2 regions of the Streptomyces sp. NPDC003034 genome follow, and region 1 is predicted to be linked to the other one. Evidence: riboswitches for the same ligand, from Rfam matches in the RefSeq annotation. Region 1 holds a riboswitch; the other holds the start of a gene.

Region 1 (13,118 bases):
TCGCCCGCAGCGCGCTGATCCCCCAGTACACGGCGAGCGCCCCCAGCATCAGCCCCATCGACGGGATCCCGAAGATCCCGAAGAAGAAGCCCCACATGCCGGCCAGCAGCGCGTACCGGGCGCGGCGCTGGATCGGGTCCGTCGGGTCCCAGCGCGCCGGGCCGCCCGGTGCGGCCGGGTCCCGCGGGGCGTTCCCGCTCCCGTTGTCCCGGCCCTCGCCGTCACCACCGCCGCGCGGCTGCCACGGCTGGTCGGGCCGGCCTTCCGGGGGAGCCGCGAAGGGGTTGTCGTCGGTGGAGGAATCGGGCTGGCGGCGGTCCGGCATCGGGTGCGTTTCTTCCCCTGGGTCATGGGCGTCGCGGGCGACGTCGTGGCGAGGTGAGGCCTGCTCTCGGCTTGTAGGCCAGACGCTACCCCCCGGCCGTCCCCCCATCCCCCGGGGGCCGTCCGGTGTGCCGGTATCGTTGCAGGCGGTCAGTGGCTTCGTATGGTCCCCCGTATGGCGGCGCCCCGGAGTTCTGTGTGACCACACAAGAGTAAATGACGCATTTCCCCCCAGAAAGGGCCACTCATGGCCGCCTCCCGCCTGGTCGTGCTGGTTTCCGGTTCCGGCACCAACCTCCAGGCCCTGCTCGACGCCATCGAAGCCCACCCGGGCGGCCCCGAGGGCTTCGGCGCCGAAGTCGTCGCCGTGGGGGCCGACCGCGAGAACATCGCCGGCCTGGAGCGGGCCGAGAGGGCGGGCATCCCCACCTTCGTGTGCCCGGTCAAGGCGTACGGCAGCCGCGAGGAGTGGGACACCGCTCTGACGGAGGCCACCGCCGCCCACGCGCCGGACCTCGTCGTCTCCGCCGGGTTCATGAAGATCGTGGGCAAGACGTTCATCGACCGCTTCGGCGGGCGGTTCGTCAACACCCACCCCGCCCTCCTCCCGGCCTTTCCGGGCGCGCACGGCGTACGGGACGCCCTCGCCTACGGCGTGAAGGTCACCGGCTGCACCGTCCACTTCGTGGACGCCGGCGTGGACACCGGTCCGATCATCGCCCAGGGTGTGGTCGAGATCCGGGACGAGGACGACGAAGCCGCTCTCCATGAGCGCATCAAGGAAGTCGAGCGCCAGCTGCTCGTCGATGTCGTGGGGCGCCTGGCCCGGCACGGCTACCGCATTGAGGGACGAAAGGTAACGATCCAGTGACCGCCGCAGAGAGCGTAGAGAGCACCGACCCGATGTCGACCCAGCGGCCGATCCGGCGTGCGCTCGTCAGCGTCTACGACAAGACGGGACTGGAAGAGCTGGCCCGCGGGCTGCACGGAGCGGGCGTCGCGCTCGTCTCCACCGGCTCCACCGCCGCCAGGATCGCCGCGGCCGGCGTCCCCGTCACCAAGGTCGAGGAGCTCACCGGCTTCCCCGAGTGCCTGGACGGCCGGGTCAAGACCCTGCACCCGCGCGTGCACGCCGGCATCCTCGCCGACCTGCGCCTGGAGGACCACCGGCGGCAACTGGACGAGCTGGGCGTCGAGCCCTTCGACCTGGTCGTCGTCAACCTCTACCCCTTCCTGGAGACCGTCCAGTCGGGCGCCACCCCGGACGAGTGCGTGGAGCAGATCGACATCGGCGGCCCCTCCATGGTCCGGGCCGCCGCGAAGAACCACCCCTCGGTCGCGGTCGTGACCAGCCCCGAGCGCTATGCCGACGTCCTCGCCGCGGCTCAGAGCGGCGGCTTCGACCTCACCGCGCGCAAGCGGCTGGCGGCCGAGGCCTTCCAGCACACCGCCGCCTACGACGTCGCGGTCGCCTCCTGGTTCACGAACGCGTACGCCCCGGAGCCGGAAGCCGTGCTGCCCGAGTTCCTGGCCGGCGCCTGGGACCGCAAGACGAGCCTGCGCTACGGCGAGAACCCGCACCAGGCCGCCGCCCTCTACACGGACGGCCGGCCGGGCGGGCTCGCCAACGCGGAGCAGTTGCACGGCAAGGAGATGTCCTTCAACAACTACGTGGACACCGAGGCCGCCCGCCGCGCCGCCTACGACCACGAAGAGCCCTGCGTCGCGATCATCAAGCACGCCAACCCGTGCGGTATCGCGGTCGGCGACGACGTCGCCGCCGCCCATCGCAAGGCGCACGCCTGCGACCCGCTGTCGGCCTTCGGCGGCGTCATCGCCGTCAACCGGCCGGTGACCGTCGAGCTCGCCGAGCAGGTAGCGGAGATCTTCACCGAGGTCATCGCCGCCCCGGCGTACGAGGACGGCGCGGTCGAGATCCTGGCCCGGAAGAAGAACATCCGCGTCCTGAAGGTGGACGGCACCCCGCACCAGCCGGGCGACCTCAAGCCCATCAGCGGCGGCGTCCTGCTCCAGCAGTCGGACCTCCTCCAGGCCGAGGGCGACGACCCGGCGAACTGGACCCTCGCCACCGGCGACGCCCTGTCCGCCGGGGAGCTCGCCGAGCTCGCCTTCGCGTGGAAGGCCTGCCGCGCCGTCAAGTCCAACGCGATCCTGCTCGCCAAGGACGGCGCCTCCGTCGGCGTCGGCATGGGCCAGGTCAACCGCGTCGACTCGGCGAAGCTCGCCGTGGAGCGGGCCGGCGCCGAGCGCGCGCAGGGCTCGTACGCCGCCTCCGACGCCTTCTTCCCCTTCCCTGACGGGCTGGAGATCCTGACGGCCGCCGGGGTCAAGGCCGTGGTCCAGCCGGGTGGTTCGGTCCGTGACGAGCAGGTCGTCGAGGCGGCGAAGAAGGCCGGGGTGACGATGTACTTCACCGGGACCCGGCACTTCTTCCACTGAGCCGGCCGGTACCCGCGCACGGCGAAGGCCGTACCCGCGAACGGCGAAGGCCGCGATCCGCAGCAGTGCGGGTCGCGGCCTTCGCCGTTGCCAGAGGCCGGCGGTCAGTACCGGGGACGCTTGAAGTAGGCGCCCGCGGCCGAGTTGGCCAGGCCGACGATGAGCCAGATCCCGAGGCCGAAGGAGATCACGGCCAGCAGCAGGGAGAGGATGGCGCCGCCGACCGGGGTGCTGTCGCTCGCGCCGAGCGCGGCCAGGTTGGCGAGCAGGCTGAAACCGCTGAAGAGGGCCTGGAGCGAGCCGTAGATGATGCCGGAGACGCGGACTCCGCCGGCGCCCTTGCTCATCTTCGCGGCCGTCAGGATGGCCCACAGGGCCAGACCGAGGCAGAAGATGCCGACGACGACGAACACGCCGCCCGCGATGGCGCCCGGATCGGCCGTGGAGGAGCTGGACGAGTCCGAGAAGGCCGAGGCGAAGACCGCGCCACCGATGATGACGAGCACGCCGCCCAGGGCCTGCAGAATGCCCAGGATGAAGAGGATGACGCGGGCGGCCTTCACGCCGCCGGGCATCTCGGCCGGCGCCCCGGGGTATCCGGCCGGACCACCCGGGTAGCCCTGGGGCGCCTGCTGCGGGTAGGCGTAGCCGCCCTGCGGCGGCATGCCCTGCGGGGCCTGCTGCGGGTAGCCGTAGCCCGGCTGGCCCTGAGGGGCCGGGGGCTGCTGGCCGTACGGGTTGTTCGGGTCGCCGAAGCTCATCTTGGGGTGTTCCTCCGTGGAAGTGCGGGGACGCACGGCACGCACGGAGGAAAAAAACTGTGTTCTACGGTCCGCCCCCCGGCACTGCCCGCGGCACTCTTTCGGTCATCGTCGTCCGATCGGGCAGGACTTGTCCAGCCGGTTGCCCCGGGGCCGGTCTTTGTTGTGCAAGTGCAATGAACCGTGTACACCCCGCGAGTGCCGCGACTGGAACCGGGGGCACCTCATCCGGGAGGATGGGTACATGACCGCCCAGATTCTCGACGGCAAGGCCACCGCAGCCGCGATCAAGTCCGAACTGACCGCCCGTGTGGCGGCCCTCAAGGCCCGGGGCATCACCCCCGGCCTCGGCACCGTGCTGGTCGGCGACGACCCGGGCAGCCGTTGGTACGTCAACGGCAAGCACAAGGACTGCGCCGAGGTCGGCATCGCCTCCCTCCAGCGCGAACTCCCCGCGACGGCCTCCCAGGAAGACATCGAGGCGGTCGTCCGCGAACTCAACTCCAACCCGCAGTGCACCGGCTACATCGTGCAACTCCCGCTCCCCAAGGGCATCGACACCAACCGGGTGCTGGAGCTGATGGATCCGGTGAAGGACGCCGACGGCCTGCACCCGATGTCGCTCGGCCGGCTCGTCCTGAACGAGCCGGGCCCGCTGCCCTGCACCCCGTACGGGATCGTCGAACTGCTGCGCCACCACGGCGTGCAGATCAACGGCGCGCACGTCGTCGTCCTGGGCCGCGGCATCACCGTCGGGCGCTCCATCGGGCTGCTGCTGACCCGCAAGTCCGAGAACGCCACCGTGACGCTGTGCCACACCGGTACCCGCGACCTCTCCGGGCTGCTGCGCCAGGCGGACATCATCGTCGCGGCGGCCGGCGTCCCGCACCTGGTCAAGCCGGAGGACGTGAAGCCGGGCGCGGCCGTGCTGGACGTGGGCGTCAGCCGCGACGAGAGCGGGAAGATCGTCGGCGATGTGCACCCGGGGGTGGCCGAGGTGGCGGGCTGGATCTCACCCAACCCGGGCGGTGTGGGACCGATGACACGGGCCCAGCTGCTCGTCAATGTCGTCGAGGCGGCGGAACGGATCACCAGTGCGGGCTGAACCAGGGGCTGGACCAGGGGCCGGACGAGGCGCCGTGCCAGGGGCCGGGCCAGGGGCAGAGGCGGGAGCCGGAGCGCAGGCGCGTGCGGCAGCAGGGGCCCCGAAGTCCCGCCGGTTCCCCTCCCTCACCCGGGACACCGCCCGACCCGAGGGCGGCGGCCGGGCCGCCCCCGGAGACGCGCCCGCGCCCGCCCGCCAATGGCCGATGCTCAGCGTGCTCACCGCCACCGCGGCCGGGCTGCTGTGCACCGCGATGGGGCAGGCCCGGATCGGCTGCCTCGTCATCGGCGTGGCGCTGATCGTGGCCGCGGTGCTGCGCCGCGTGCTGCCCTCGGTGGGGATGCTCGCGGTGCGCTCGCGCTTCACGGACATGGTCACGTACGGGCTGCTGGGCGTCGCGATCACCTTGCTGGCGCTGGTGATGGAGCCCAAGCCGTGGCTGGAGATGCCCTTCCTGGAGAGCGCGGTCCGCTTCACCGTCCGCTGAGTGCCGGGCCGGCCGGCGTCCGGGCGGGCCGGGCCGGCCGTCGTCCGTGCGGCCCCCGGGCCGGCCGTCGTCCGTGCGGCCCCCGGCCGCTGCGCCATGTGGAGCAAGGCGGAAGGGGCCCTCCGCCTTCGAACTCCCGTGCCGTGTGCGACGTGCCACAGGGACCCGGGGGCCCGGCCCCCCGCGGGTCGGATAGCCTGACGGGCGGATGTCTCTTCACATCAAGATTTACGGGAAGCGGCGTCCTTCCAGCACATGGGGCAGGGACGCCCCACCGCCAGCTGTCTAACGGAGAAGGCCATGACCCGCACTCCCGTGAATGTCACCGTCACCGGCGCCGCCGGCCAGATCGGCTACGCGCTCCTCTTCCGCATCGCGTCCGGTCACCTGCTCGGCGCGGATGTGCCGGTCAAGCTCCGCCTCCTGGAAATTCCCCAGGGCATGAAGGCCGCCGAGGGCACCGCCATGGAGCTCGACGACTGCGCCTTCCCGCTGCTCAAGGGCATCGACATCTTCGACGACCCGAACCAGGGCTTCGAGGGTGCCAACGTGGCGCTGCTCGTCGGCGCCCGCCCGCGTACCAAGGGCATGGAGCGCGGCGACCTGCTCTCCGCCAACGGCGGCATCTTCAAGCCGCAGGGCAAGGCCATCAACGACCACGCCGCGGACGACATCAAGGTCCTCGTCGTCGGCAACCCGGCCAACACCAACGCGCTCATCGCGCAGGCCGCCGCCCCGGACGTACCGGCCGAGCGCTTCACCGCGATGACCCGCCTGGACCACAACCGCGCGATCTCGCAGCTGGCCAAGAAGACCGGCGCCGACGTCACCGACATCAAGCGTCTGACCATCTGGGGCAACCACTCGGCCACCCAGTACCCGGACATCTTCCACGCGGAGATCGCCGGCAAGAACGCCGCCGAGGTCGTCGGCGACGAGCTGTGGCTCGCCGACACCTTCATCCCGACCGTCGCCAAGCGCGGCGCCGCGATCATCGAGGCCCGTGGCGCCTCCTCGGCCGCCTCGGCCGCCAACGCCGCCATCGACCACGTGCACACCTGGATCAACGGCACCGCCGCGGGCGACTGGACCTCCATGGGCATCCCGTCGGACGGCTCCTACGGCGTCCCGACCGGTCTGATCTCCTCCTTCCCCGTCACCTGCGAGGGCGGCAAGTACGAGATCGTCCAGGGCCTGGACATCAACGAGTTCTCGCGCACCCGCATCGACGCCTCCGTGCAGGAGCTGTCGGAGGAGCGCGACGCGGTCCGCGAGCTCGGCCTGATCTGACCCAAGGCCCGGACCGGCGGCCCTGCCGGCCCGGTCCGGACCTGCCCGGTCGGATTCGACCGGGCCACCCCGAAGGCCCCGGCATATCTGCCGGGGCCTTCTCGGTGCTCCCTGAGCCGTGCGCCGGGCCTTGGCAGGCCTTGGCGGGCCTTGTCACGCCTTCTTGTACATCCCGGGCGTGTAATGCCCCGGCACCATGCGGGTGCTGACGCCGAAGCGGTTCCAGACGTTGATGGTCGAGATCACGGCGATCAGCTGGGCCAGCTCGCGCTCCTCGAAGTGCTTCGCGGCCTTCTCGTACACCTCGTCGGACACGAACCCGTCCGTCAGGACGGTGATCGCCTCGGTCAGCTCGATCGCGGCGATCTCCTTCTCGGTGTAGAAGTGCCGCGACTCCTCCCAGGCGTTGAGCAGCACGATCCGCTCGACGCTCTCGCCCGCGGCGATCGCGTCCTTGGTGTGCATGTCGAGGCAGTACGCGCAGTGGTTGAGCAGCGAGGCGCGGATCTTGACCAGCTCCACCAGCGCCGGGTCCAGGCCCTTGCGCGCGGCGGCCTCCAGGGCCAGGACGGCCTGGTAGACCTCGGGAGCGAGCTTCGCCATGTGCAGGCGGGGTGTGTGCTCGGGGGCGTGGGCGTGGGCGTGGGCGTGCGCGGCTGCGGGTGCCGATGAGCGCGTGTGCGGGTCTTCGTGGGTGTGGGTCGTCGCCATGTCCCTACGGTAGGCCGCCCATCGGTACGGTCCGTCCCCGCGGCGGTGTCCCGGGGGCGAGTTTCGGCGCCGGTCTTCGTCCCGGCTCCGCCGTCCGCGCCGCCACCGCCCGGCGGGCGGCTCCGTACGGCGGCCGGTCACCGTACTGCGAGGGCAAACCACCCCATTGACCTCGAACCGGCTCCCCGCCGCCGCTCTTACGACGGCCGGATTCCATCGGCCGGGGCCCCCGCTCTACTCTGTCGTGCAGCACGCCACTAGGGGGAGCAGACATGGACAGCAGCAACACCAATCAGCGCCGCATGCGTTCCGGAGCCGTCGCTCTCGGCGGCATGGGCCTGCTCGCGGCCACGCTCGTCGCCTGCGGCTCCGGCGACGAGCCGGACAAGCGCTGCGCGTCCCGCACCACGCTGCAGAAGCTGAACAACAAGGAGTGCAAGAGCGGCGGCCACGGCTCGTACTACTACGGCGGCACCGTCACGAACGGCAAGGTGTCGGGCGGCAGTTTCGACAAGTCCGCCGTCACCCGCGGCGGGATCGGCGGCCACAGCCAGTCCGGCTCCAGCGGCGGCTGAGCGCGACCAGGGAAGTCACACCGATGAAGCGGCACACCATCGAGCCCCGCCCCGACTGGCAGCGGACCGTCGAGGAGCAGGGCCTGATCTACCCCCTCACCCGCTACCCCGACGACTCCCTGCGCCCCTACTGGGACGAGAGCGCGTACTACTCCTTCACCCTGCCCGAGGTGGAGGCGCTGGAGAACGTCGTGGAGGAGCTGCACGCCATGTGCCTGGCCGCGGCCGCGCACATCGTCGAGCAGGACCGGTTCGCCGACCTCGGCGTCACCGACCCGAAACTGGCCGCTCTGATCGCCGAGTCCTGGCGCCGGCGCGCCGAACAGCCGTCCCTGTACGGCCGTTTCGACCTGCGCTACGACGGCTCCGGCAGCCCCGCCAAGATGCTGGAGTACAACGCGGACACCCCCACCTCCCTCGTGGAGGCGGCCAGCCCGCAGTGGTTCTGGATGGAGGAGCGCTTTCCCGGCGCCGACCAGTGGAACTCGCTGCACGAGCGCCTGGTGGAGGCCTGGCGCCGCCAGGGCGAACTGCTGGCGCCCGGGCCGCTGCACTTCGCGCACTCCGAGACGGACGAGCTCGGCGAGGACCTGATGACGGTCGCCTACCTCCAGGAGACCGCCGAGCAGGCCGGACTGGACACCCAGGCCCTCTCCGTCGAACAGATCGGCTGGGACAGCCTGTCGGGCCGGTTCGTGGACGAGAAGCTCCGCTTCATCCGCAGCTGTTTCAAGCTCTACCCGTGGGAGTGGCTCGTCACGGACGAGTTCGCCCCGCAGGTCCTCGGCACCTACGACCACGGGGGCGGCTCCGGCACCACCTGCTGGATCGAGCCGCTGTGGAAGATGCTGCTGTCCAACAAGGCGCTGCTGGCGGTGCTGTGGGAGCTCTTCCCCGAGCACCCGAACCTGCTGCCCGCCTACCTCGACGGCCCGCGTGAGCTCGCGGACACCACCGGCTACGTCGCCAAGCCCCTCCTCGGCCGCGAGGGCGCCGGGGTCACCCTCCACACGGCGGGTGGGGGCGGCGAGCCGTTCGTACCGCAGGAGGGGGAGCGGTACTGCTTCCAGGGCCTCGCCCCGCTGCCCGACTTCGACGGCAACCGGGTGGTGCTCGGCGCGTGGGTCGTCGAGGACGAGGCGGCGGGGCTCGGCATCCGCGAGTCGGCGGGGCCGGTCACGGACGAGTACGCCCGCTTCCTGCCGCACGTGATCCTGTGAGGCACGGCCGGTGGGCGGCCGCGGCCACCCACCGGCCACGGACCGCCCACCGGCCGCCCGCCGGATCCGGCGTCACCGTCCGCCCGATCCGGCGGTGACATCCGGTCCGGCGGTGACGCCCGATCCGGCGGGTGCGCCGGGTCCGGCGGTCAGGCGTCCAGAACCGTCCGGAGCTGCTCCAGCCCCCAGTCCAGGTCCTCCTTGCTGATCACCAGCGGCGGGGCGAGCCGGATCGTCGAGCCGTGGGTGTCCTTCGCCAGCACCCGCCGCTCCATCAGCTTCTCCGAGATCTCCCGGCCCGTCCCGTGGGCCGGGTCGATGTCGACGCCCGCCCACAGCCCGCGCCCGCGCACGGCGGTGACCGCGCCCCCGCCGACCAGCAGGCCCAGCTCGTGGTGCAGGTGGTCGCCGAGCTCGGTGGCGCGCTGCTGGTACTCGCCGGTCCGCAGCATCGCGATCACCTCCAGGGCGACGGCGCAGGCGAGCGGATTGCCGCCGAAGGTGGAGCCGTGCTCGCCGGGCCGGAACACCCCAAGGACGTCCCGGTCGGCGACCACCGCCGACACCGGCACCACGCCGCCGCCCAGCGCCTTGCCGAGGATGTACACGTCCGGGACGACCCCCTCGTGCTCGCAGGCGAAGGTCCTGCCGGTCCTCCCCAGCCCCGACTGGATCTCGTCGGCCATGAAGAGGACGTTCCGCTCGCGCGTCAGCTCCCGTACGCCCCGCAGGTAGCCGGCGGGCGGGACCAGTACGCCGGCCTCGCCCTGGATCGGCTCCAGGAGCACCGCCACGGTGTTCTCGGTGACGGCCGCGGCGAGCGCGGTGAGGTCGCCGTACGGGACGATCTCGAAGCCGGGCGTGTACGGGCCGAAGTGGTCGCGGGCCTCGTGGTCCGTGGAGAAGGAGACGATGGTCGTGGTGCGCCCGTGGAAGTTGCCGGCCGCGACCACGATCTTCGCGTGCCCGTCCGGGACGCCCTTGACCTCGTAGCCCCACTTGCGGGCCGTCTTCACGGCCGTCTCCACCGCCTCCGCGCCCGTGTTCATGGGCAGCACCGCCTCCTTGCCGCACAGCGCGGCGAGCTCGGCGCAGAAGTCGGCGAAGCGGTCGTGGTGGAAAGCGCGCGAGGTGAGCGTGAGCCGCTCCAGCTGCGCTCGGGCGGCGTCGATCAGACGGCGGTTGCCGTGCCCGAAGTTGAGTGCCGAGTAGCCGGCGAGCATGTCGAGATACCGGCGGCCCTCCACGTCGGTCATCCACGCGCCCTCCGCGGAGGCGATGACGACGGGCAGCGGATGGTAGGTGTGCGCGCTGTGCGCGTCAGCGGAGCGGATGGCATCAGCAATTGTCGACACGGGGTCTCCGATCGTCCGTCCTGGCCTGTGACGAGGGTGCGCCACCTTCTTATCGTCGCTCGTACATCGGGCACAGAAACCTTCCGCGTGGCGCGAGCGCTAAGGTGATCGGTACGCACGGCGACTGGCGTACGGAGAACCAACTCCGGGGGAGCCGCGCGCGCACGACCGCACACAGGGCCGCTCGCCTGGGCCTCGCGGGGTACCGATCCCCATCGACCCCGGAGGAGCCCGCATGTCCGCGAGCCGCCATCCCGCCCTGTCCGCGACCGACCCCGAACTGGCGTCCTTCGTCGCGGCGGAGGAAGTACTGCAGGCCGAGACCCTGCGCCTGATCCCCAGCGAGAACTACGTGTCCGCCGCCGTCCTGGAGGCCTCCGGCACGGTCCTGCAGAACAAGTACAGCGAGGGCTACCCCGGCCGCCGCTACTACGAGGGCCAGCAGAACATCGACCGCGTCGAGGCCCTCGCGGTCCAGCGGGCCAAGGGCCTGTTCGGCGTGGACCACGCCAACGTCCAGCCGTACTCCGGCTCCCCGGCCAACCTGGCCGTGTACCTGGCCTTCGCCGAGCCGGGCGACACGGTGATGGGCATGGCGCTGCCGATGGGCGGGCACCTCACCCACGGCTGGGGCGTTTCGGCGACGGGCTCCTGGTTCCGGGGCGTGCAGTACGGCGTCCGCCGCGACAGCGGCCTGATCGACTACGACGCGGTGCGCGACCTCGCCCTCACCGAGCGACCGAAGATCATTTTCTGTGGCGGTACGGCGCTGCCGCGCACGATCGACTTCGCCGCCTTCGCGTCCATCGCCGAGGAGGCGGGATCCGTCCTCGTCGCGGACGTCGCCCACATCGCGGGCCTCATCGCGGGCGGCGCCCACCCGTCCCCCGCCGCGCACGTGGACGTCATCTCCACCACGACGCACAAGACGCTGCGCGGCCCGCGCGGCGCGATGCTGATGTGCCGCGAGGAGCACGCGAAGGCCCTCGACAAGGCGGTCTTCCCCGGGCTCCAGGGCGGCCCCCACAACCAGACGACGGCGGGCATCGCGGTGGCGCTGCACGAGGCGGCCCAGCCGTCGTTCACGTCGTACGCGCACGCGGTGGTCGCCAACGCGAAGGCGCTGGCGACGGCGCTGCTGGAGCGCGGCTTCGACCTGGTGTCGGGCGGTACGGACAACCACCTGATCGTGATCGACCTCACGGGCAAGCAGGTTGCGGGCAAGGTGGCGGCGAAGGCGCTGGACCGCGCGGGCATCGTGGTCAACTACAACACGGTGCCCTTCGACCCGCGCAAGCCCTTCGACCCGTCGGGCATCCGGATCGGTACGCCGTCGCTGACGTCACGGGGGCTGTCGGCCGGGCACATGCCGGTGGTGGCGGACTGGATCTCGCGCGCGGTGGACGCCGCGGCGAAGGCGGACGAGGCGGCCCTCGCCGCCATCAGCGCGGAGGTCACGGCCCTGATGTCGGCCTTCCCGGCCCCGGGGCTGCCGGTCGCCTGAGCCCCGGCGGGGGTGCCGGGGCGCCGCCCCGGCACCCCCGCCGCGCGGCGGGCACGGCGCGGGACCGCCGGAAGGGGACACGGTCCGCCGCGGCGCGGAAAGCGGTCGCTCGGCCGGGGCGGGATCCGGACGCGGCGATACTGCCTGGTACCCGGGCGGCGCCCGGGCCGGCGCGGAGGCGACGCGGAAGGTTCCGGCCAGCGGGGGCCGGAGCCGGCCCCCGCACCTGAGAGAATGGGGCCATGGCTTCTGATCGTCCTCGCGCGCTCTCCGGCATCCAGCCCACCTCCGGTTCGTTCCACCTCGGGAACTACCTCGGAGCCATTCGCCAGTACGTCGCCCTCCAGGAGACGCACGACGCGTTCTACATGGTGGTCGACCTCCACGCGATCACCATGCCGCAGGATCCGAAGGACCTCCGCGCGAACACCCGCCTCTCCGCCGCGCAACTGCTCGCCGCCGGGCTCGACCCCGAACGCTGCACGCTCTTCGTCCAGAGCCACGTGCCCGAGCACGCGCAGCTCGGCTGGGTCATGAACTGCATCACCGGTTTCGGCGAGGCCAGCCGGATGACGCAGTTCAAGGACAAGTCCGCCAAGCAGGGCGTGGGCAACGCCACCGTCGGCCTGTTCACGTACCCGATCCTCCAGGTCGCCGACATCCTGCTCTACCAGGCGAACGCCGTGCCCGTGGGTGAGGACCAGCGCCAGCACATCGAGCTGACGCGCGACCTCGCGGAGCGCTTCAACCAGCGGTTCGGGCAGACCTTCACCCTCCCCGCCGCGCACATCGTCAAGGAGGTCGCGAAGATCTACGACCTCCAGGACCCGACGATCAAGATGTCCAAGTCGGCTTCGTCCCCCAAGGGTCTGATCAACCTCCTCGACGAGCCCAAGGTCACCGAGAAGAAGATCAAGAGCGCGGTCACCGACACCGAGGCCGAGGTGCGCTTCGACGCGGAGAAGAAGCCCGGCGTCAGCAACCTGCTCACCATCTACTCCACCCTCACGGGCGAGACGGTCCCCGCCCTGGAGGCGAAGTACGAGGGCAAGGGCTACGGCGCGCTGAAGACCGACCTGGCCGGCGTGATGGTCGACTTCGTCACACCGTTCAAGCAGCGCACCCAGGAATACCTGGACGACCCGGAGACGCTGGACTCCATCCTGGCCAAGGGCGCCGAGAAGGCCCGCGCGGTCGCCGCCGAGACGCTCGCGCAGACGTACGACCGCCTCGGTTTCCTGCCCGCCAAGCACTGACGGACGCATCTGCGAAAAGAGTCCCCTGGCTATCCGGGGGGTGCTGCCGCCACACTGGGGCGGGCGGCGG
Region 2 (9,637 bases), on a different contig from region 1:
GACGGAGTACCAGCGCATCCTCGCCATCGGCATCACCCGCAACATCGTGGCGACCAAGGCCGAGGAGGCCTCCACCCGTACGGTGGGCGCCCTCGGGGAGGCCTTCGTCTTCAACCTGCTGGGCCGCGGCGCGGACGGCCCGCCGGACCGGATCCTCAACCTGCCGACCAACGAGGCGTGGATCGACCCCTGGGAGGCCCATCTGCGCTCCCTGGGCGTCGAGTTCGAGATCGGCTGGATGGTGCAGGAGGTGCGGTACGGGAACGGCCGGATCAGCGGGGTCGCGGTCGTGGACCCGGACGGCGTCCGCAGGACCGTCACCGCCGACCATTACGTCAGCGCCCTTCCGGTCGAGCACGCCCGCCGCACCTGGAGCGCGGGCCTGCGGGCCGCCGATCCGATGCTGGGGCGCTGTGACGCGCTGAAGACCGACTGGATGACCGGCATCCAGTTCTACCTCACGGAGCGGGCGCCGCTCGTACACGGCCACTTCAACTGCATCGACTCACCCTGGTCGTTGACCGCGATCCAGCAGGCCGAGCACTGGCCGGCGCGAAACTTCCCCGCCGATTACGGTGACGGCACGGCGGTGGACTGCCTGTCGGTGGACATCTCGGAATGGGACAAGCCGGGGCTCCTGTACGGCAAGACGGCCAAGCAGTGCACCCGCGAGGAGGTGGCGCGCGAGGTGTGGGCGCAGCTGAAGGCCTCCCTCAACGACACGGGGCAGGCGCTGCTCTCCGACCGCACGCTGCACTCCTGGTTCCTGGACCCGGGCGTGGACGGCCTCGGCACCCCGAACCCCACCAACCAGGACGAGCTGCTGATCCACCCGATCGGCACCTTCCACAACCGGCCGAGCGCGGACACCCGTATCCCCAACTTCTTCCTCAGCGGGGACTACGTCGCGGTCGACATCGACCTGGCGACGATGGAGGGCGCCAACGCGTCCGCCCGGGCAGCCGTCAACGCCCTTCTGGAGCGGGACGGTTCGCCCACCGCGCGGTGCACGGTGCGGCCGATGTACCGGGCGCCGGAGCTGGAGCCGGCCAAGCGGCACGACCTGTGGCGCTACCGGCTCGGCCTGCGCAACGCCTTCGACCTCGGATGATCCGGGTCTCCGGGAGACCCGCCGGCTCCACTGCGGCGCCCGCGCCGGGCAGGGGCGATCGCCGCCTCTGACGTCATGCCCACCTTTCTTGAGCTGGACATCAGGAAGGGTGGGGGTGCGCCTGGTTCGAGGGTGGGTGGGCAGCTAGGCTTCACCCAGCCAGATGGCTCGAACGGCTAGTCGGATTACGGAGGTTCAGCTGGTGGGGACCGCCACCCGAGCCGGCCTCGCCGCAGCCTGGCGCCGCGTGGCGGAACTGTCGCAGCGGTGCGGCCGGGACCCGGCGGAGGTATTGGCCGTTCAGCGGCTGAGTCACCTGTCCGGGGTCGGCCCCGAACAGATTCCCGGGGTGGTGGCGGGTACGGCCCCCGATGTGCCGCTGGAGCGGCGCGTGCACCAGCGTTTCCTGCGTCTGCGCGCCACCCGCCGTGACAAACACGGCCGGGAGTGGCCGCTCGCCGCGATCGCCGCCGACTTCGACGCGCCCGGCGCCTCCCTCGGCCCCCTCAACGCGGGCACCGGGCTGCCCCGGCTGGGTCACGCGGTGGGCGTCCAGCGCTTCTTCGGGGTCTATGCCGGCTTCCTGCTCGCCGACCCCAAGAGCGCGGTGGAACGGGCCCTCGCCCTGTCGGCCGCGCCCGCCGCGGCCGGCCGGGACGACGGGGAGCGGCTGGAGCACCTGTCGTACCTCACCGGCATCACCCCGCAGGCCATCCGCCTCACCCTCGACGGAAGGCCGCCCCCGCTGCCGCTGAGGGAGCAGGTGCGCCTGCGGTTCGAGCACCTGCGCCGCACGCGCGTACGGGCGGACGGGCAGCCCCACTCACTGGCGGCCATCGCCAAGTCCTTCGACGCGTCCGGGCAGTCGCTCACCCGCCTCGCCCAGGGGGAGGGCATGCCCAACCTCGCCGCGGCCGCCGGGATCCAGCGGTTCTACGGCGTCGAGGCGGGCTTCCTGCTGGCCGACGACACCGAGGCGCTCGCCTCCGCCCTCACCGGGATCGAGCGGGAGCTGGAGGCCGCGGAGCGGGCGGAGGAGAACCCGATGCTGGCCGTGATGCGGGCGCACGACGTACGGAGCATCGTCGCGCGGGCCGGGCGGCTCTCCCCCCGGGGCTGGAAATCGCTGGCCGACCACCTGGACGACCTGCTGGCGCGGGAGGGACAGCTGTGCCCGCCGACGGCCGGCGACGGGGCGCCGGGCGACGGCCGTACCGCCGAGGGGGATGCGCCATGAGGACCGACCCGCCCTGAGGAAGCCCGGCCGCGACCTGCCGGCGCACGAGCACCGGCCCGGCCGGTCGGCCGGCCGATGCCACCGAGCTCACTCGCGGGGAGCGCTGAGAGCCGCCCAGGTGGCCGCGCCCCCGTGACCGCGCCCCCGGGGCCGCCCCGCGGCGACCGCACCGGGACCAGCGCTCCCCCGCCGACGCACCTTCCCCGCCGCTGCCCCTCGCACGGCCCTGACAGAGAGCACCACACGATGACCCAGTCTTCCCCGCCCCGCCACGCCGTCGTCATCGGCGGCAGCATGGCCGGTCTCCTCGCGGCCGCCGTCCTCGCCGAGCACGCGACGGTCACGATCATCGACGCGGACACCCTGCCGGACGGTCCGGCGCCGCGCCGCGGGCTTCCGCAGGCCCGGCACGTCCACGTCCTGTGGTCCGGCGGAGCGCGGGCCATCGAGAAGATACTGCCGGGCATCACCGAGGCCTGGACGACGGCCGGCGCGATGCGCCGCAGCCTGCCCACCGACCTGGTCACCAAGACCGCCCAGGGCTGGATGCCGCGTTTCGGTGAGAAGCAGTTCAACATCTCCTGTAGTCGCGACCTCCTCGACTCGGTGGTCCGGGCCCGGGTGAGCGCCCTGAAGGGGGTCACCACGCTCCAGCGCAGCCGGGTCCGGGGCCTGGAGGGCACGGCGGCCCGCGTCACCGGCGTCCGTGTCGACACCCCGGACGAGGAGGGCATGCTCGTCCACGCCGACCTCGTGGTCGACGCGAGCGGGCGGGGCTCCCGCGCCCGGGCCTGGCTGCAGGAGCTCGGTGTGAGCGGCATCAGGCAGGCCCAGGTCGACTCCGGCCTGGTCTACGCGACGCGGATCTTCGAGGCGCCCGCCGGATCCCACGCCTCGGGCTTCCCCATCGTCAACGTGCAGTCGGACCCCCGCGTGCCCGTCCCGGGCCAGACCGCCACGATCGTGCCCATCGAGAACGGCCAGTGGCAGGTCACCCTGTCCGGCACCCGCGGCGGCCAGCCCACCGGTGACCCGGAGGCCTTCATCCCCTTCGCCAAGGGCCTGCGCGACCCGATCGTCGGCGAACTCCTCGACGGCAGGAAGCCCCTCACGGACGTCGCCGTCACCCAGGGCACCGCCAACCGCCGCGTCTACTACGAGAAGGCCGACCTGCCCGACGGCTTCTTCGCCGTCGGCGACTCGGTCGCCACCTTCAACCCGCTGTACGGCCAGGGCATGACGGTCGCCGCGCAGGGACTGCTGGCCGTACGATCCCTGCTCCGCGCCCAGGGGCTCGCCCGGCCCGGTTTCGGCCGGGAGGCGCAGCGCGCGCTGGTCCCGCAGGTGGGCACCGCCTGGGAGCTCGCCACCTCGCAGGACATCCTCTATCCGGGCGCCACGGGGATGAAGCCGCGGGCGGGGGCCGGGCTGCTCAACGCCTACGTCAGCCGGCTGATGACGGGGGCCACCACCCGGGAGGCGCTCACCGCCGCCTTCCTCCAGGTGATCACCATGAGCAGCCCGCCCACGTACTGGCTCCGGCCCTCGGTGATCTGGCACGTCCTGCGGGCTTCGGACCGGGCTGCCCCGAAGGCGCCGCCGCTCACCGCCGCCGAGCGGATGATCGCCGGACTCGACCGGGAGGCCGACGCCACCGGCCCGGTCGGCTCCACCGCTTCCGTGGATCCGCAGGGTCCCCTCGACCCCGTCGATCCCGTCGATCCCGTCGATCCCGTCGGACCCGTGGGCCACTCCCGCTGACGGGCGGCCCCATCCTCCGCGGCCCCCGGCGCGCGCCCACACGCCGAGAACGCCCCGGACCGAAAGGCCCGGGGCGTCCTCCGCGTCGACCGGCACCGGCACCGGCGGCGGCTCAGAGCGATGCGAGGTCCAGCCCGGCCTGCGCGGCGGCCGCCCGGACGGTCTGCTCCAGCAGCACGGCGATGGTCATCGGGCCGACGCCGCCCGGCACGGGGGTGATCAGCGAGGCACGCGCGGCGGCCGACTCGAAGTGGACGTCGCCGACGTTGCCCTCGTTGTATCCGGCGTCCAGGACCACGGCGCCCGGCTTGATGTCCTCACCGCGGATGAACTCGGCCTTGCCGACGGCCGCGACCAGCACGTCCGCCTGGCGCACGAGCGAGGGCAGGTCACGGGTGCGGGAGTGGCAGTAGGTGACGGTGGCGTTCTGTTCCAGCAGCAGCATCCCGGCCGGCTTGCCGAGGATCGCGCTGCGGCCGACGACGACGGCGTGCTTGCCGGTCAGGTCCACGTCGTAGGCGGCGAGCAGGCGCATGATGCCGCCGGGGGTGCAGGAGACGAAGCCCGGCAGTCCGAAGCCCATGGCGGCGAAGGAGTGCATGGTGACCCCGTCGACGTCCTTGCCGGGGGCGATGGCTTCGAAGGCGGCGCGCTCGTCGATGTGGTGCGGCACGGGGTGCTGGAGCAGGATGCCGCTGATCTCGGGGTCCTCGGAGAGCGCGGTGAGGGCCGCCACCAGTTCCCCGGTGGTGGTCGCGGCCGGCAGTTCCACGTGGCGGGAGGTGATTCCGGCCTTGGCGCACCGGTTCTGCTTCATGCGGACGTAGGTCACCGAGGCGGGGTCCTCGCCCACCAGTACGGTGGCCAGGCAGGGCGCGGTACCGGTGCGCTCGGTGATCTTCGCCGCCTGGGCGGCGGTCTGCTCCGAGATGCGGCGGGCGAGGGCGGTGCCGTCCATCAGCTGGGCGCCGGCGGCAGGGGTGGCGGCGGTGTCGGGCTGGGCAGTCGTCACGGGGTCTCCTGAACGTCGCTGCGGATCGCGGATCGCCCAGGCGCGCGGCAGTCGACGTACGCGAGTACGCCGGGCCGCTCCCCGGTGGTGATCCACCCGAACGCCAGTCACGGCCCGCCGCCCACTGTAGTCGACATATCCGATGCCGACCGGTGCCCGACCTGGGACGATCAAGACATGACGCGCACTTTCGACCATCTTGTCGCCGAGGCGGAAACCGTCTCCGTGGACGGCTGGGACTTCTCCTGGCTGGACGGCCGGGCCACCGAGCAGCGGCCGAGCTGGGGCTACCAGCGGCTCCTGCGCGAGCGCCTCGCCGCGGTCGGCTCCGCCCTGGACATCCAGACCGGCGGCGGCGAGGTCCTGGCCGGGGCGGGGCCGCTGCCCCGGCTGACGGCGGCGACCGAGTCCTGGCCGCCCAATGTCGACCGGGCGACCCGGCTCCTGCACCCGCTGGGCGCGGTCGTGGTCGCGGATTGCGACGAACCGCCGCTGCCGTTCGGCGACGAGGCCTTCGAGCTGGTCGCCAGCCGGCACCCGGTGACCGTCTGGTGGGACGAGATCGCGCGGGTGCTGACCCCGGGCGGCACCTACCTGTCCCAGCAGGTCGGTCCGGCGAGTGTCTTCGAGCTCGTCGAGTACTTCCTCGGTCCGCAGCCCGAGGAGGTCCGGCGCCGCCGGCACCCCGACGACGCGGTGGCGGCCGCCGCGAGGGCCGGGCTCCAGGTGGTCGATCTGCGGTCCGAACGACTGCGTACGGAGTTCCACGACATCGGAGCCGTGATCTACTTTCTCCGGAAGGTGATCTGGATGGTGCCCGGCTTCACAGTCGGGCAGTACCGGGACCGGTTGCGCGAACTGCACGAACAGATCGAAAGCGAAGGTCCATTCGTCGCGCACACCGCCCGCTTCCTCGTGGAAGCCCGCAAAAAGGGCTGATGCTGAGGGCGGACGGATCCTCTCGGAAACCGTTGCGCGACCACAGCGTGGCGCAGGTCACTCAATTGAGCGCGTAACGAATGTACTCGGGCGTGCGATGAACCGACAGGTGTCCTCGCGCGGCGCGGAATAAGTACCCCCCTCGGGTCCGTTTCCAGAAGTTCGCGCGATGATGTCCCGCCGACCCCTTATCTGCTCGCAACGAGAGGCTCCTTGTGTCGCTCAGCCCGTCCCGTACGTTCCCTCCGGAGATCGCCGAATCCGAGGCCCTCGTCGCGCTCGTCGAGCGCGGCCGCGAGCAGGGTCACATCAACGGTGACGACGTGCGCCAGGCCTTCGAGGCCGGCCGCATCCCGGTGGACCAGTGGAAGCGGGTCCTGCGCAGCCTGAACCAGGTCCTGGACGAGGAGGGTGTCGCCCTCCACGTCAGCGCGGCCCCTGCCACCAAGGCCGCCGCCAAGAAGCCCCGCAAGGCCGCTGCCGCCCCGGCCCGCACCGTCGCCAAGAAGGCGGTCGCCCCGCCGCGCCCCATCGGCGCGCGCAAGACCGCGGCCGTCCCCGCCCCGGCCCCCGTCGCGGCCGCTGCGGCGATATCGGCCGACGCCGGCGTCGCCGGGGAAGACGTGGCGCTGGACGCCGCGCCCAAGAAGCGTGCGGTCAAGAAGACCGCTGTGAAGAAGACCGCCGTCAAGAAGACGGCCGCGGCGAAGAAGACCAAGGACGACGCCGAGGAAGAGGCCCCCAAGGTCGGCGAGGACTGGGCCGCCGAGGACCTCGCGGACGACGCCGAGGACGAGGCGCCCAAGGTCGGCGGCACGCAGGGCTTCGTCCTGTCCGACGACGACGAGGACGACGCGCCGGCGCAGACGGTCATGGTGGCCGGTGCCACCGCCGACCCGGTCAAGGACTACCTCAAGCTCATCGGCAAGGTGCCGCTCCTCAACGCCGAGCAGGAGGTCGAGCTGGCCAAGCGCATCGAGGCGGGCCTGTTCTCCGAGTACAAGCTCGAAGAGGAGGAGGACCACAAGCCCGCCTTCAAGCGCGAGCTGGAGATCCTGGTCGAGGACGGCCGCCGCGCGAAGAACCACCTGCTGGAGGCCAACCTCCGCCTCGTGGTCTCCCTCGCCAAGCGCTACACCGGCCGCGGCATGCTCTTCCTGGACCTGATCCAGGAGGGCAACGTCGGCCTGATCCGCGCCGTGGAGAAGTTCGACTACACCAAGGGCTTCAAGTTCTCCACGTACGCGACCTGGTGGATCCGGCAGGCGATCACGCGTGCCATGGCCGACCAGTCGCGCACCATCCGCATCCCCGTCCACATGGTCGAGATCATCAACAAGCTCGCCCGCGTGCAGCGCCAGATGCTCCAGGACCTCGGCCGGGAGCCCACTCCGGAGGAGCTGGGCAAGGAGCTCGACATGACCCCGGAGAAGGTCATCGAGGTCCAGAAGTACGGCCGCGAGCCGATCTCCCTGCACACCCCGCTGGGTGAGGAGGGCGACAGCGAGTTCGGTGACCTCATCGAGGACTCCGAGGCGGTCGTGCCCGCGGACGCGGTCTCCTTCACCTTCCTGCAGGAGCAGCTCCAGTCGATCCTGGGCACGCTCTCGGAGCGTGAGGCGGGTGTGGTCTCCATGCGTTACGGCCTCAACGACGGACAGCCGAAGACCCTGGACGAGATCGGCCGCGTGTACGGGGTCACCCGTGAGCGCATCCGCCAGATCGAGTCCAAGACCATGTCGAAGCTGCGACACCCGTCGCGTTCGCAGGTGCTGCGCGACTACCTCGACTGAGCCGGCCGGGCCGGTGGGCCGAGGGGCGGGACGGGCCCCCGGCCCGTCCGGCCCTCGGGTCGGCGCGAGGCTCGCGCTCAGTCTTCGAGCAAGTGCCTGAGCCTCTCCTCGTTCTGCGGCATCTCCTTGCGCGCGTACGGCTTCACCACGAACGGTACGAGCACCCGGCCGATGCCGTGGCTCTCGAAGTCAAGAGCCAGGGTGAGCCTCGACCGGGCACCTCCGTCGAGTGGTTCGATGGTGCCCCGCACGTCGCCCCGGACCGGTCCGTCGATCCCGTGCATGCGCCAGCTTCTGGGCGGGTCCAGTTCGGTGACGGCCATGGTCATGGGGAACTGCCGCTTGCCGATCCGGCGGGTCACGGCGATCCTCGAACCCACGGCCAGCGGCCCGTCGTCCAACGGGACCGCCGCGACGGCGCTCTCCTGCCACTGCGGCAGGCGCAGGGGGTCCGTCGCGTACGCGTAGACCTCCGCGGGAGTGCGGGAAATGTCGATGCTCTCCTTGATCGCAGACATTTCGCCCCCTTAGGGCACTCCGTCTGATGTTTCACCCATATCGTCCCACCGGTCAGGCGGCGATGCGCTCCCTGCGCGCCGAGATGACCGCGTACACGAGCACGCCCGCGAGAAGGAACAGCACGCCCTGATAGACGGCGGCGTACCCGGATCCGGCCACCAGCCACATCGAGAAGGCGAAGGCCAGGCAGGCGAGGGCGGCGTCGCGGGCGAGGCGGCCGCGGTGGACGCGCTCGGCCCGCCCCGAGAGCAGGAAGTACATCTGCGCGGCGGTGGAGAGCAGGTAGGGGACGGTCGCCGTGAAGGTGGTGACCAGGACCAGCATCTCGAAGACGCCGTCCGAGCCGGCCGTGTAGTTGTAGACGGTCAGCGCCGAGGCGAGGACGACGGTGACGACCACGCCGGCCACCGGCACGCCGCGCTTCTTCGTCCCGAACACCTTCGGGAAGAGCCCGTCCTTCGCGGCGGCGTACGGGGTCTGCGCGCTGAGCAGGGTCCAGCCGTTGAGGGCACCGAGCATCGAGATCACGGCGGCGCAGGCGACGACCGTACCGCCCCAGGTGCCGCCGAACATGGCGTTGACGGCGTCCGTGAAGGGGGCCTCGGAGGAGACGAGCCGGTCGTGGGAGACCAGGCCGAAGACGGCGAGGGTGCCGAGCAGGTAGACGGTGGCCGCGCCGACCGTGCCCAGGATCGTGGCCCGGCCGACGTTGCGGGCCGGGTCGCGGACCTCGCCGGCGCTGACGGCCGCGGACTCGACGCCCAGGTAGCTGAAGAGGAGGAGCGCGGCGCAGGCGGAGACGGCGCCGGCCGCGCTCTGCCCGGTGGCCTGGAAGGGGCCGAGGTTGGCGGGGTCGAAGAAGAACAGCCCGCCCACGGCCACCAGCAGCAGCGGGGCGAACTTCAGTACGGTGGCGACCAGTTGGACGGCGCCGACGTACCGGGTCCCGGCCAGGTTGGCGAGCGCGGGGAGCCACTGCACGGCGAGGGCGCCCAGGCACATGGACCACTTGTGCTCGCCGATGGCGGGGAAGAGCACGGAGAGGTAGCCGACCGCCGCCACGGCGAGGGCCGCGTTCGAGACCCAGGTGGTGATCCAGTAGCTCCAGGCCGCCAGGAAGCCGGCGAAGTCGCCGAAGGCCGCCCGGGCGTAGACGTACGGGCCGCCGGTGCGCGGATGCCGTTGGGCGAGGCGCCCGAAGACGAGCGCGAGGGCGATCGCGCCCAGGGTGAGCACGGCGAAGGCCACCAGGCTGACGGTGCCGA

The links. A riboswitch is a leader RNA that binds a small molecule or an ion and turns the genes downstream of it on or off. The one in region 1 is predicted to bind ZMP and ZTP.
Region 2: linked by a shared signal. The riboswitch ahead of ACWDX7_RS19990 (bifunctional 5,10-methylenetetrahydrofolate dehydrogenase/5,10-methenyltetrahydrofolate cyclohydrolase) and the one ahead of ACWDX7_RS01185 (serine hydroxymethyltransferase) in region 1 are both predicted to bind ZMP and ZTP.

The regions. Positions count from the first base shown of each region.
Region 1 is NZ_JBSFTS010000001.1:231,327-244,444, forward strand. It holds gene ACWDX7_RS01130 (hypothetical protein) at 1-325, opposite strand, end outside; gene purN (phosphoribosylglycinamide formyltransferase) at 572-1,195, shown strand; gene purH (bifunctional phosphoribosylaminoimidazolecarboxamide formyltransferase/IMP cyclohydrolase) at 1,228-2,784, shown strand; gene ACWDX7_RS01145 (hypothetical protein) at 2,889-3,545, opposite strand; gene ACWDX7_RS01150 (bifunctional methylenetetrahydrofolate dehydrogenase/methenyltetrahydrofolate cyclohydrolase) at 3,790-4,650, shown strand; gene ACWDX7_RS01155 (DUF3017 domain-containing protein) at 4,865-5,137, shown strand; gene ACWDX7_RS01160 (malate dehydrogenase) at 5,438-6,427, shown strand; gene ACWDX7_RS01165 (carboxymuconolactone decarboxylase family protein) at 6,581-7,030, opposite strand; gene ACWDX7_RS01170 (hypothetical protein) at 7,411-7,713, shown strand; gene ACWDX7_RS01175 (glutathionylspermidine synthase family protein) at 7,737-8,933, shown strand; gene rocD (ornithine--oxo-acid transaminase) at 9,083-10,288, opposite strand; ZMP/ZTP riboswitch at 10,399-10,489, shown strand; gene ACWDX7_RS01185 (serine hydroxymethyltransferase) at 10,524-11,792, shown strand; gene trpS (tryptophan--tRNA ligase) at 12,035-13,048, shown strand.
Region 2 is NZ_JBSFTS010000020.1:14,683-24,319, forward strand. It holds gene ACWDX7_RS19975 (hydroxysqualene dehydroxylase) at 1-1,111, shown strand, start outside; gene ACWDX7_RS19980 (hypothetical protein) at 1,314-2,348, shown strand; gene ACWDX7_RS19985 (NAD(P)/FAD-dependent oxidoreductase) at 2,595-4,109, shown strand; gene ACWDX7_RS19990 (bifunctional 5,10-methylenetetrahydrofolate dehydrogenase/5,10-methenyltetrahydrofolate cyclohydrolase) at 4,222-5,067, opposite strand; ZMP/ZTP riboswitch at 5,149-5,242, opposite strand; gene ACWDX7_RS19995 (methyltransferase domain-containing protein) at 5,299-6,060, shown strand; gene ACWDX7_RS20000 (RNA polymerase sigma factor) at 6,276-7,853, shown strand; gene ACWDX7_RS20005 (SRPBCC family protein) at 7,931-8,371, opposite strand; gene ACWDX7_RS20010 (amino acid permease) at 8,424-9,637, opposite strand, start outside.